Regions from separate parts of the Arthrobacter sp. 24S4-2 genome, predicted to be linked through region 1. Evidence: predicted binding sites of a transcription regulator. Region 1 holds the regulator's gene; the other holds the start of a gene.
What was found. Region 1 encodes LexA, which represses DNA repair genes until DNA is damaged. Its sites were predicted from a motif close to TCGAACANNTGTTCGA; they were not measured.

Region 1 (4,418 bases):
CGCTGATCGCCCATTCCCTGGTCAGCGACAAACCCACCCTCGTGTCAACGGCCACCCTGGCCCTGCAGACGCAGATCGTGGGCAGGGACCTTCCCCGGCTGCTGGAGACAATCACTCCGGCGCTGGACCGTCCCGTCAAGGTCGCCCTGGTCAAGGGCAGGTCCAACTACGTCTGCCGCCACAAGCTCGAGGGCGGCTTTCCTTCGGAGGAGCCCTCCGAAGGCCAGCTCTTTTCCCTCGGCGAGGACACCAGCGTCCCGCACTTCGCCGCAGCCATGGGCGGCCCGGCATCCCAGCTGGGCAAGGAAGTGGTGCGGCTCCGCGAATGGGCCGAGAAGACGGCCAGCGGGGACCGGGACGAACTTATGCCCGGCGTGACGGACCGCGCCTGGCGGCAGGTCTCGGTCACCTCCATGGAATGCCTGGGGGCGCAGAAATGCCCCATGGCCGCGGAGTGCTTTAGCGAGCTTGCCCGGCAGGACGCCGCCGATGCCGATGTTGTGGTCACCAACCACGCTATGCTCGCCGTCAGCGCCTTCGAAGGCCTGGCAGTCCTGCCGGAGTACGACGTCGTGGTGGTTGACGAGGCCCATGAGCTGCAGGACAGGGTGACGGGAGCAGTTTCCGGCCAGCTGTCCGTGGCCATGGTCCACGCCGCCGCTTCGGGCGCACGCAAACATACCGGCATCACGGTTGATGCACTAAGCAACGCCGCGGCGAACCTCGAACTGGCCATCGCCGGTGCCCCCAGCGGGCTGTTGCCCAACGGCCTGAACGACGAGCAGCTCGACTGCGTGGACCAGCTGCGCGAAGCCTGCCGCGCGGCCCTGTCGGATTCAAAGGGGGACAGCTCAGGAACGGCCGACGGCGGGCGGCAGCTCGCGCGGTCACGCCTCATGGTCATCCTGGAGCTGTGTGAACGCCTGATCGCGGCCCGCGACAACCGGGAAGTGGTGTGGTTTTCGCGGGCCAGCACCTTTGATCCGCAGCAGGGCTACTCGCAGCCGGACGACGGCGCGCCGGCACTGATCAACATCGCCCCGCTGAGTGTCGCCGGAAAACTCCGCGACGGGCTGTTCGCGGGCCACACCGTGGTCCTCACCTCGGCAACCCTAGCGATTGGTTCGGCTTTTGAGCCGGCAGCGGGAGGGCTGGGGCTCGTGGGACCCGGCGCGCCCAGCTGGACCGGCATCGACGTCGGATCCCCGTTCGACTACCCCAAACAAGGGATCCTCTACGTTGCCAGCCATCTGCCCAAACCGGGCCGCGGAACATCCCCGGAGGCGCTCGACGAACTCGAGAAGCTGATCCGGGCATCCGGGGGCGGGGCACTCTGCCTCTTTTCCTCCCGGCGGGCCGCGGAGGAAGCCGCAGAAGCCATGCGGCCGCGCCTGGATCTCAGTATTCTCTGCCAGGGCGAATCGACCATGACGGCCCTGGTTCGCCAGTTCGCCGACGAACCGGACACCTGCCTTTTCGGCACCATGTCGCTCTGGCAGGGTGTCGACGTGCCCGGCGGCTCGTGCCGGCTGGTGGTCATCGACCGGATCCCGTTCCCCCGGCCGGATGATCCCCTCATGACTGCCCGTTCCCGGGCGGTGGCCCAGGCGGGCGGCAACGGCTTCATGTCGGTGTCGGCCACGCATGCGGCGATCCGGCTTGCCCAGGGGGCGGGGCGCCTGATCCGCTCTACGGGGGACAAGGGCGTTGTGGCTGTACTTGACTCCCGGCTGTCCACGGAACGCTACGGGGGCTTCCTGCGGGCCGCCCTGCCGCCTTTCTGGCCCACCACGGACCCGGCGATCGCGGTTGCGGCGCTGGCGCGGCTGGCCAAGGCGCCGGCGGCAGCCGCGGCCGCCGGCTGAACCCTTCCCGCGCCTCGCGCCGGCTGAACCCTTCCCGCGCCTCGCGCCGGCTGCGGTACTGCCGTCCGTGCCTGGCGTGAGCCGGGCGGGTAGGGAGGCGTGAGGCCGGTTAGAGCGAGCGGAGCACCGACACGACCTTGCCCATGATGTTGGCGTGATCGCCCAGAATGGGCTCGTACTGGGTGTTCTGCGGAAGCAGCCAGGTGTGGCCGTCACGCTGGCGGAACGTCTTGACGGTCGCTTCATCATCAAGCAGGGCGGCCACGATGTCGCCGTTGACGGCATCGCTTTGCCGGCGGACCACCACCCAGTCGCCGTCGCAGATGGCGGCATCGATCATGGAATCTCCGGTCACCTTCAGCATGAAGAGCTCGCCGTGGCCAACGAGCTGCCGGGGGAGGGGCATGACGTCCTCCACCATCTGATCGGCCAAGATGGGGCCGCCTGCAGCGATCCGGCCCACCAGCGGGACCATCGCGGTATCCGTCGCTGTGGCCAGTTCGGAAATTGTGAGTCCGCCCACGGTGCGCAGCCGGGCCGGCTTCTCGACGCCGGAGATCTTGGCGGACCCCTCATCCAGGGTCAGCGGCATGAGCACTTCCATGGCACGGGGACGTTTGGGGTCGCGGCGAAGGTAGCCGAGCTTCTCAAGCTGCGAGAGCTGATGCGTGACGCTGGAGAGGCTGGCCAGGCCCACGGTGTCGCCGATTTCGCGCATCGACGGCGGATAGCCGTTGTCATTGACCGAGCGCTGGATGGTTTCCAGAATCTTCTTCTGCCGCACCGTGAGGCCCTTGGGCTTCGCTGGTGATTGCTGGCTCCGCTGCGTAGCCCTGCCGCCGGTGGCTTGTGCTGCCATGTTCGCCAACGCCTTTCGTTCCACCCGGCCTCCGTGGCTGCAGCTGCCGGGAACTTCCGGCCTGAAAATGTCAGACCCTGCTGATCAACTGCAGAAGTGGTTGATCTGTAGCTCAAACGTAGGCCAGCCACACACCTTTTTCAAACATTTGTTCTAGTGAGTCTCGACAATGTTCGTTAATAAGTGCTAGAACAGAACCAGCAAAGTTCGAATATGTGTTCTAGTCTCCAGCTCCATTCGGCCCTATGTTCGAAGACCGGGCCGGGGCGGACGACATCTTGAGGAACATGCCGGGCGGCAAAGTCAGGTCCAGGAGGGCTCAGTTCATGTCAACAATAAGCGCTATTCACGGTTCAGCAGGCCAGCGTTCCACCGCCGATGGCCGGACCAGCCATGGAACGGGAATGCAGGGCTTCAACTGGGAGGAACGTCCCGTGCGCAAGGCCAAGGCAGCCCAGCCGCCGCTCCGCCTGACGCGCCGTGGGCGCATCGTCCTGGTGGGGCTCCCGCTCATTCTGTTGTCAGCGGTCCTGATCACGCTGGCCGGTTTCCTGAACTCCCCAGCCAAGGCCGCGGAATCCGCCTCGGAGCTGTCGGTGACGCCGACCGTTTCGGTCACCGTCCAGCCCGGGGAGTCCCTTTGGGGGATTGCCGGCACCGTCGCACCTGAGCGCGACCCCCGGGATGTGGTGGCGGACATCGTGCAGCTCAACAACCTTGACGGCGGCAGGGTCATGCCAGGCCAGCAGATCTTTGTCCCCTCGAAATAGGCAGTTCTGCTGCCGGGTGCCGACTGCAGAACCGATAGCCGGGCGGGCAGCAACCCCGGCGAAGACGCCGTTGCGGAGGTCCGGAAAGCGTCACAGTTTCAGTGCCCCGGCCGCCCTCACTTAAACTGGTGAAGTGACTGACCAGCTAGAGCGCCTTAACCGACTTCCCCTCCGGTCCAATCTGCGGGGCCTCACCCCATACGGTGCGCCGCAGCTGGACGTTCCCATCCTGCTCAACGTCAACGAGAACACCCATGGCGTTCCGGCCGACGTCCTGGCAGCCATATCCGAAGCGGTCACGGCCGCCGCGGCGGGACTCAACCGCTATCCGGACCGTGAGTTCACCGAGCTCCGGGAACGGCTGGCTGACTACCTCGGCCACGGCCTGGGAGCGGAGAACATCTGGGCGGCCAACGGGTCCAACGAAGTGCTGCAGCAGATCCTCCAGGCGTTCGGCGGCCCGGGACGCACCGCCCTCGGATTCCCGCCGACGTACTCCATGTACCCACTGCTCGCCAGCGGCACGGACACCGAATACATCGTTGGCCAACGTGCGGAAGACTACGGCCTCAGTGCCGAATCCGCAGCCCGGCAGGTCCGGGAACTGCAGCCCAATATTGTCTTCCTGTGCTCACCCAACAACCCGACCGGCACCGGCCTGGGACTCGACGTTGTCGAGGCAGTCTACGAGGCCGGCGAAGCCAGCCAGACGGTGGTGATTGTTGACGAGGCCTACCATGAGTTCGCCCACGACGGCACGCCGAGCGCCTTGACGCTGCTGCCTGGCCGGGAGCGGCTGATCGTGTGCCGCACCATGAGCAAGGCCTTCGCCCTGGCCGGGGCGAGGCTGGGCTACATGGCGGCAGCGCCCGAGGTGACGGACGCGCTGCGCCTGGTGCGGCTGCCATACCACCTGTCAGCCAT
Region 2 (4,418 bases), 1.5 Mb from region 1:
CAGTTCCCGCTGCCCCGGTGATTCGATCTGGAAACACCCCAGGGTGTGGGTGCTGCGGATCAGCTCATAGGTTGGTTCGTCGTCCAGCGGCACGGCGTTGAGGTCGATGTGCCCGTCCGGGGCAATGTAGTCCGGTCCTGTGCCGTCCGGCCCCACCGGATGGGCGCCGGCAGCCACCACCTCGGCCTTAGAGGGGTGCAGTCGGATGACCTCACGGACGGCAAAGGCCATGGCGCTTTGCATCCGGACACCCAGGACATCCAGCTTGAGCATCCCCATCGGATCCATGTCGTGCTTATCAAACTGGCTCATGGGCAGGCCCAGTCCGCTGGGCTGGACCGGTGTGCGGTCCAGCAGGGTGGCGTCGCCCAGGATCACCCCGCAGGGGTGCATGGAGATGTGCCTCGGCAGGCGGTCGAGCCTCTCGGTCAGGTCAACAAGCAGGTCCAGCTGCTGGTTCCCTGTGAAGTCGCGCTGTTCCACCCTGCCGGCGAATTCCTTCAGCTCGGGCTTCTCCACGAGTGCTTCGCGGAACTTCCTGGCGGAAAAGCGCCACAGCTGTTTGGCGATCTCGCCGATGTCGCCGTCGTCCATGCCGAGCGCCAGCCCGGCGTCCCGGACGGCACCGCGGGCGCGGTAGCCGTTCTGCATGCTCATCAGGGTGACCCGCTCGGCCCCGAAGCGGTCAAAGATGCGCCGGTAGACGTTGTGCCGCTCGGCGCTTTCGACGTCGATGTCGATGTCCGGCAGGGTGGACCTGTCGCGGGAGAGGAACCGCTCGAAAATCAGATCGTGTTGGAGCGGGTTCACCTGGCTGACATCAATGAGGTAGTTGACCAGGCTGGAGGCGCCGGAGCCCCGCGCCGCCGCCCTGACCCCCATGTCCAGGATCATTCTGGAAACCTCTGCGACGGTGAGGAAGTAGGAGGCGAAGCCAAGGTTGGCGATGATCCGCAGTTCGTGGTCCAGCCGAGCCCGCATTTGCGCTTCAGCCTGACCCGAAATCCCGGGGAACCGCCGTCCGATTCCGGCCTCGCAGCGCTGGGTCAGCTCAACGAGGGGGTCGCCGTCGATGCCGATCACTGCTGTCTCCGGGACAACGGGCTGCTTCCAGCCCATGTCCGCGACGGGATCAATCCGGCACCGGTCCGCGAGCGCCTCGGTTTGGCCCAGCAGCCTCTTGAGGTCAGTGGCGCCATAACCGGCGGCATGGATGATCTCCCTGCCGAGCTCGAGCATTTGGGCGGACGATTTCAGCCAGCCCCGGCCGTTGGGCTGAAGCAACGGCTCGGCGGTCAGTTCGGGCAGGGATTTCAGGGTGCGGGCTGAATCCAGCACGTCTGCCGTGGCGGCGCCGTCCTCCGCGCAATAGCGCACGGCGTTGGTCAGCACGGCGGGGACTCCGTGCTCGGCCGCCAGCTTGAGCATACGAACGGCATGGGCGGTGCTCAACGGCTCGCCGGGCGCGCTGAGGTGTGAGACAACCTCTGCGGCAACGGTTCCTGTGGGCAAGGCGTCCAGCCATTGTTTGAACAGCGTCCGGGGACGAAGGTACCGGCGGCCGCCCATTGCCCTGCCGACATCCGAATCCGGCCCGATCAGTACGGTCAGCACAGGTTCCAGGGTTTCCGGATGCAACGTACGGGACGCCAGCTCGGCCCGGGTCACGGCAACCGGCACTACTCCCCCGGCCTTGCCGGTGGTGCGGGCATGGGCATCTGAAATCAGCCGGCAAAGGGCGCGGTACCCGGCACCGCTGTTGTGTCCGTGGGCGAGCACGACGACGCGGCCCGCGAGCTGGGTGCGGAGGTCGCCGTCGTCGTCGAAGACCGCAAGGTCCACCCCGACGACGGGATCAAGTCCCGCCGCCATGCAGGCCTTCAGGTGCTTGACCGTGCCGTATAGGCCGTCGCGGTCCGTGCAGGCGAGCGCCGTGGCGCCGTCTGCTGCCGCGGCCTGGGCGAGCTCGTCCGGCCAGGACACACCATAGTGGGCGCTGAAGGCAGTGGAGACATGAAGGTGGGTGAAGCTCATGCTGATCTTGGCCGGAGTGCATCGTGAATCTTCAGCAGCCTCCAGCGTCCGCTGCCAATGTTCTTCGTCAGGTCGAGGGTGAGGCTTTCCTGCTCGTGCGGGACTCCCTTGGCATCGGAGAGCCGGACCTGGACGCGCCAGATCTCGTGGTCCACCAGTCCCGGGCCTGTTCCCAGGGGTGCGCGGGTTTCCTCAGCCCACCACTGGCGGCGTTCAAACCAGCGCACCGGCTCAGCGCAGACGATGTACCGCCTTCCGGCCCAGGTGAGTTCCAGCGGCTGGCCGGCAGGCGTGCACACGACGTCCACCCCCTCGCTGAACATGCCCATCGGCGCCTCCCTGAACAGCCCTCCCCGCCCCGTTGGCACGGGGACAGGGTGAAGCCTGAAATGACTGATTCGAATATATATTCGAACAAATCAAGTCTACGCCGGAGCGGTGACAAAACCTAGATCAGGGGTGGACGGACGCGGGCGCAGGGAGCAGGATGGAGCCATGAGCTCCCATGACGCACTCCTGAAGCACGTAAGCATCGCCGCCAAGGACGCCACCTTGGTGGCGACTTTTGATATAGACGGCAATATCCCCGGATCGGGCGCCTACGTGGTGGGCCTTGTGGCGGCCACACCGGATCATTCCCATCAACGAAGAATGGGAATCGAGTTCATGAACGGCGAAGCCGTCTCCTTCTACTGCTTCAGCCATGACGGCACCGAGGAGAACTTTGCCCTCGGCGGGGTGGAGCATTCGGGCAGCACCATTACCGGCAACTTTCCCATGAGCACCGTCCTGGGGCTGGAGAAGGGTCACCTCATGACCGCTTTCAGCGAAGCCGACGGCAGGGATTTCCAGGCCAACGTGCCGGTGAATGAATCCCTCTAGCCAGCGCCCATGCGCTACCCCCGGAGCGCACCTAAACGGTGCCGCTTCGGGGCGCCCGGCAGGCGCTAGCTGCTGGCGTTGTGCACTTTCATCTCCAGCTCGGTGAAGGCCGTGATCATGGCGCGGTAGGTCTTCTCGACGATGTCGGGGTCGATGTCCTTCTTCTGCGCGGCAGCGCGGACATGTTCGATGACTTTCTCCACCCGGCCGGGGGCGCGGACTTCGGCGTCATCGCCCTTCAGGGTGCCGGAAATCCGGATCAGGCGCTCACGGCGCGCGATGAGGGTGACAATCTGCTCATCAACCTCATCGACGGCCACGCGGACAGCGGCGAGCTGCTCCCTGTCGGCCTGGGCGTCTTTGTCGTGTCCGTGATTTGTGGGCATGTGCATGACAGTATCTAAACATGCAGCCTCGAGTCGACTTCATTTCACTTGGCGTCCGTAGTGTTGACGCCTCCCGCGCCTTCTATGTCAACGGCCTTGGCTGGCCGGTCCACCGCGAAGTCCCCGGCGAAGTGGTGTTCATCCAGGCAAACCACGGCCTCATTCTGTCCCTCTGGGACGCAGGCCAGATGCAGGCCGAGGCATCGGTGGACAGTCCCGCCGGCATTCCCTGCATCACACTGAGCCACAACGTGGCCAGCGCGGCCGACGTCGACCGGGTCATGGCCGAGGCCGAGGCCGCCGGGGCAAGGGTGGCGGCGCCGGCGAAGACCCAGCCGTGGGGCGGCTACACCGGCTACTTCGCTGATCCGGACGGCTTCCGCTGGGAAATCGCGTTCAATCCCACGTGGACGGTCGACGCCGGCGGCAAAGTCACGGTCTGACGCCCGTCTAGAACAGGCTTCCCACCGGCTGGATGAGTTCCGCTGAGTCGTTCTTGACGTTTCCGACGGCGGTGCCGACGGCATCAATGGTCCAGCCCTCCGCTACGTCGTGGGCGCCCGCCCGCACCAGGTCCACCAGGCCGGCGGCGTCGTCCGCCTGCGGGTCCAGCCACGCCTGCATTGTCCTGCGGTCCATCGGCAGCGGAACCCTGTCGTGCAGGGCCGTGAGCTCGGCGAGCATCCCGCCGGCATAGCCTTCCGGCGGAGAGTCCGTGGTCATGATGGAGGTGGACAGCATCCAGCGCTGCGGGTCACCCTCCGGCTTGGACGGGTCCTTCCACCATTCATACAGGCCGGCGAACACCAGCGGCCGGCCGTCCCTGGGATGGACGTAGTACGGCTGCTTGCTGCGGCCCTCACCCTTCCATTCGTAATAGCCGTCCGCCGGGACCGCGCAGCGCCTGGACCTGGTGGCCTTGCGGAACGCAGGCTTCTCCAGCACACTCTCGCTGCGTGCATTGATCATCTTCGAACCGATGGACGGGTCCTTGGCCCAGGAGGGCACCAGTCCCCAGCGCGCCACATGCAGCTGCCGGACGGGGCTCCCGTCCACCAGTCGTTCCAGCAGGATGGGCACATCCGCGGTCGGGGCCACATTCCATGACGGGGGAAC

Region 2: a site for LexA is predicted at 2,433-2,448, ahead of FCN77_RS15285 (DUF6504 family protein). Genes of this name have one in related genera too.

Annotation. Positions count from the first base shown of each region.
Region 1 covers NZ_CP040018.1:1,806,021-1,810,438, forward strand. Annotated here, with positions in the region: gene FCN77_RS08290 (ATP-dependent DNA helicase) at 1-1,865, shown strand, start outside; gene lexA (transcriptional repressor LexA) at 1,975-2,724, opposite strand; gene FCN77_RS08300 (LysM peptidoglycan-binding domain-containing protein) at 3,129-3,494, shown strand; gene FCN77_RS08305 (histidinol-phosphate transaminase) at 3,628-4,418, shown strand, end outside.
Region 2 covers NZ_CP040018.1:3,303,615-3,308,032, forward strand. Annotated here, with positions in the region: gene FCN77_RS15280 (DNA polymerase III subunit alpha) at 1-2,034, opposite strand, end outside; gene FCN77_RS15285 (DUF6504 family protein) at 2,031-2,363, opposite strand; gene FCN77_RS15290 (hypothetical protein) at 2,530-2,916, shown strand; gene FCN77_RS15295 (chorismate mutase) at 2,982-3,308, opposite strand; gene FCN77_RS15300 (VOC family protein) at 3,323-3,745, shown strand; gene FCN77_RS15305 (SOS response-associated peptidase) at 3,753-4,418, opposite strand, start outside.